2 regions of the Streptosporangium sp. DT93 genome follow, and region 1 is predicted to be linked to the other one. Evidence: predicted binding sites of a transcription regulator. Region 1 holds the regulator's gene; the other holds the start of a gene.
What was found. Region 1 encodes HrcA, which represses chaperone genes, less so after heat shock. Its sites were predicted from a motif close to TTGGCACTCTCNNNNNGAGAGTGCCAA; they were not measured.
Positions count from the first base shown of each region.

Region 2: ACLQ2R_RS30345 (FmdB family zinc ribbon protein) is a predicted target of HrcA. The motif match lies at 1,357-1,383, and genes of this name have one in related genera.

Region 1 is NZ_JBNCLF010000004.1:350,923-353,119, reverse strand. Features, by position in the region: gene ACLQ2R_RS11995 (hypothetical protein) at 1-141, opposite strand, end outside; gene ACLQ2R_RS11990 (hypothetical protein) at 232-702, shown strand; gene hrcA (heat-inducible transcriptional repressor HrcA) at 858-1,871, shown strand; gene dnaJ (molecular chaperone DnaJ) at 1,886-2,197, shown strand, end outside.
Region 2 is NZ_JBNCLF010000017.1:73,129-75,325, forward strand. Features, by position in the region: gene ACLQ2R_RS30340 (potassium/proton antiporter) at 1-1,210, shown strand, start outside; gene ACLQ2R_RS30345 (FmdB family zinc ribbon protein) at 1,413-1,772, shown strand; gene ACLQ2R_RS30350 (MFS transporter) at 1,856-2,197, opposite strand, start outside.

The DNA.
Region 1 (2,197 bases):
GGCCGGAGCGTCGGCAGGGTCGAGCCTGACCGTCGTCTCCTGCCCGGCAGGGAAGGTCGCCTTGGGGGCGGAGTCCACCGCGCCGGCGAGACCGTCGATGAGGCCGCCGACACCGACGACGATGCTGATCACGGCGATCACCCAGGCTCCGACGATCCACCCGACACCGGGCTTGATCTTCCCGGTGGGCGGTGATCCCTGCGGGGCGCCGTACCCGGGGGGTGGGTAGCCGTGGGAGGGGGCACCCTGGTAGGGCTGCTGGCCGCCCTGGTACGGCTGGTTCCCCTGCCCACCCTGGTAGTAGGGCTGCTGGCCGGGCTGACCCGGCTGCCCGTGTTGGCCGGGCTGGCCGTAGGGCTGCGGCCCGGATTGGCCTGGCTGACCGGGCCGGCCGTACTGCTGCTGGCCGGGCTGCCCGTGCTGGCCGGGCTGCCCGTAGGGTTGCGGCCCGGGCTGACCTGGCTGACCTGGCTGGCCGTACGAGTGCGGACCCGGTTGACCGTACTGCTGCGGACCAGGCTGGCCGTACTGCTGCTGGCCGGGCTGGCCGGGCTGCCCGTGCTGGCCGGGCTGGCCGTATGGTTGCCGGTCGGGCCGGCCGTACGGCTGCTGGGACGCACCGTGACCGGGGTCACCGCCGACGCCCTCCGGGAAAGAACCCACATCTTTGGACATATAAGGATTGTGGTGGTTGTGGCTTGAGTCGCGATAGCGGTTGGCTTGACAACGGCTTGGCGGGACCGTCCGCGGGTCTTGCTTATCGCGCCTTTCGCGCCGGGGCCGTACACTTGGCACTCGGGAACACAGAGTGCCAGACCTCGTGTTTCCCTGAGAACGCAGGCAGGGAGGTGACCACGTTGGTCGACGACCGGAAGCTCGCCGTGCTACGCGCCATCGTCGAGGACTACGTGTCCACCAACGAGCCGGTGGGTTCCAAGGCGCTGGCGGACCGGCACAACCTGGGTGTCTCGCCGGCGACGATCCGCAACGACATGGCCGTGCTGGAGGAGCAGGGATACATCGCCCAGCCCCACACCAGCGCCGGCCGCGTCCCCACCGACAAGGGCTACCGGCTCTTCGTCGACCGGCTCTCGCAGGTGAAGCCCCTCTCCAGCGCGGAGCGCAAGGCCATCGAGAGCTTCCTCGCCGGAGCCGTGGACATCGACGACGTCGTCATGAGGACGGTGCGGCTGCTGGCCCAGCTCACCCGGCAGGTCGCCGTGGTGCAGTACCCGACGCTGACCCACTCGACGGTCCGCCACGTCGAGCTGGTGCCGCTGAGCGAGCGCCGGCTGATGTTCGTGCTCATCACCAACACCGGCCGGGTCGAGCAGCGGGTGGTCGAGCTGCCCCAGGTCGCCGACGAGCAGCGGGTGGCCCACCTGCGGGCGGTGCTCAACGCCTCGCTCGACGGATGCGGGCTCAGCGGCGTCCCCGACAAGGTCGCCGACCTGCCGGAGCGGCTGTCGCCCGAGGACCGGCCGCTCGCGGCCACGATCCTGTCGGTGCTGCTGGAATCCCTGGTGGAGCGGCACGACGAGAAGATCGTTTTTGCAGGGGCCGCCAACCTGGCGGGAGCCGACTTCACCGTCGGCCTCCGCGACGTGCTGGAGGCCCTGGAGGAGCAGGTCGTGCTCATGCGGCTGCTCGGTGAAACCTCCGACCTGTCGGCGCTGACCGTGCGGATCGGCTCGGAGAATCCCTATACCGGACTCCAGGGCACGTCCATCGTCGCCGCCGGATACGGTTCTGGGGACAAGCAACTGGCCCGGCTCGGTGTGCTGGGCCCGACGCGTATGGACTACCCGGTCACGATGGGCGCGGTGCGCGCGGTGGCACGCTACGTCAGCCAGATTCTGGCTGCATCCTAAGAGGTCAACGAAAAGTGGCTAAGAGCGACTACTACGGCACCCTCGGGGTGCGCCGTGACGCCAGTGCGGAAGAGATCAAGAAGGCCTACCGCCGCCTGGCGCGCGAGCTGCATCCCGACGTCAACCCCGACCCTGCGACCCAGGAACGCTTCAAGGAGATCACGCAGGCCTACGAGGTGCTGTCCGACTCCAGCAAGCGGCAGATGTACGACATGGGCGGTGACCCGTTCGCCTCGGGCGGAGCCGGGGCCGGAGGCTTCGGCGCGGGGTTCCCCTTCAGCGACATCATGGACGCCTTCTTCGGCGCCGCCGGGGCCGGAGGCGGC
Region 2 (2,197 bases), on a different contig from region 1:
CATCGCGGCCGTCGCGGTCCCGGTGCACCTGATCCTGGGCATGGACTGGCGTACCGCGCTGCTGCTCGGCGCGATCCTCGCCTCCACCGACGCCGCCGCGGTCTTCTCGGTCCTGCGCCGCCTGCCGCTGCCCTCGCGCCTGGCGGGCATCCTGGAGGCCGAGTCGGGGTTCAACGACGCCCCCGCGGTCATCGCGGTCGTGCTGCTGAGCGCCGCCACCTCGCCCAGTCTCGGGGTCGCGCTGGTGGAGGTGGTCTTCGAGCTGGTGGTGGGCGCGGCCGTCGGCCTGGCGGTCGCCCCGCTCGGCACGTACGCGCTGCGGCGCATCGCGCTGCCGGTCTCGGGCCTGTACCCGATCGCGGTGCTCGCGCTGGCGTTCGTCGCCTACGCCGGGGCGATGCTGCTGCACGGCAGCGGTTTCCTGGCCGTGTACCTGGCCGCGCTGGTCATGGGCAACTCCCGGATGCCGCACCGCGCGGCCTCGCGGGGGTTCGCCGAGGGCGTGGCCTGGCTGGCCCAGATCGGCCTGTTCGTGATGCTCGGGATGCTGGCCAGCCCGTCGGAGATCCCGGCCGCGATCGTGCCGGGCCTGGTGGCGGGGTTGATCCTGGTCGCGGTGGCCCGCCCGGCGTCGATCGTCGTCTCGGCCCTGCTGCTTCGGCTGCTCCGCGTCGACCGGCTGAACTGGCGGGAGCAGGCGTTCCTGTCCTGGGCCGGGCTGCGCGGCGCGGTCCCCATCGTGCTCGCGACCATCCCGTGGGCGGCCACGTCGGTCAACGAGGGCACGGCCAGGTTCGTGTTCAACGAGGTCTTCGTGATCGTCGTCGTGTACACCCTGGTGCAGGGGCCGACGCTGCCGTTCGTGGCGAAGGTGCTGGGGCTGACCACCCCGTCGGAGGCCCGTGACCTGGAGGTCGAGTCGGCCCCGCTGGAGGAGCTGAACGCCGACCTGCTCCAGGTGAGGGTGCCGCCGACGTCCAAGCTGCACGGGGTGGAGATCTTCGAGCTGCGGCTGCCCTCGGACGCCCAGGTGACGCTGATCGTCAGGGACGGCCGGACGTTCGTCCCGGCCGAGTCCACCAGGATCCGGGTGGACGACCAGCTCCTGGTGGTGACCACCGCCGCCTGCCGCACCATGGTCGAGCGCCGGATGCGGGCGATCAGCCGCAGGGGCAAGCTCGCCGGCTGGTACGGCGAGAAGGGCACCTGACCGAAACCCCGCATGGCGAGCGAAAGCGGGACATGGCGTAGATCTTTCTGTACGTCTTCCTGTACGGCCACCAGGGCACCTGACGGGAATCTCCCCATGGAATGCGAGAACTCCGACTCGCGTTTATGCTTGTCGGCTGCGTACCATTAGCAGTCGCGCCACCAGAGTGCCAATCGGCGCGGACCACTACGAGGAGGAGCGCGTGCCCACCTACCAGTACGCCTGCAACGCCTGTGACCACCAGTTCGAGATCGTCCAGAAGTTCTCCGACGACGCGCTCACCGAGTGCCCGAGCTGCGCGGGCAACCTGCGCAAGGTGTTCTCCGCGGTCGGCATCGTCTTCAAGGGCTCGGGCTTCTACCGGACCGACAGCCGGTCGTCCTCGTCCAGCACGGTGACGTCCGCGAACGGCTCGTCGAGCTCCTCGGGTTCCTCGGACTCGTCCGGTTCCTCGAAGTCGGACTCGTCGTCGGGCTCCTCGGACTCGTCGAGCTCCACGGGCTCGTCGGACGCCAAGCCGTCGAAGAAGCCCACGACCACCCCGGCCGCCGCCGCCTCCTAACCCCTGGCCCGGCCCCGGCGAACACGGTCGAACGGCTCGGGGGCCGGCCGTACGGCGAGAACGCCCCCGACCGGCTGCGCGGTTCAGCGGCCCGACGGCCGGTCCGCGGCCGAGCCGAGCAGCTCGCGCGGAAGCCGGTCCAGCAGCTCGCGCAGCCGTGGGTGCTCGGCCGGGTTCCAGTCCTCGACCAGCCGGGCGAGCCCGTCGCGGGCCTCCTGAACCAGGCGGCCCGCCGCCCGCTCGCCCTCGCCGGTGAGCTCCAGGACCTTCCCGTCCCCGGACCTGCGGACCAGGCCGCGCGCGACGAGCGCGTCCCCGTACGGCCGGCCCTCCTCGACCGTCACCCCCGCCCGCGCCGCCAGGTCCGCCCCGGCCTGCGGCCCGCACGCGGCCAGCCGGGTGACCAGCCAGACCGACCCCGCGGG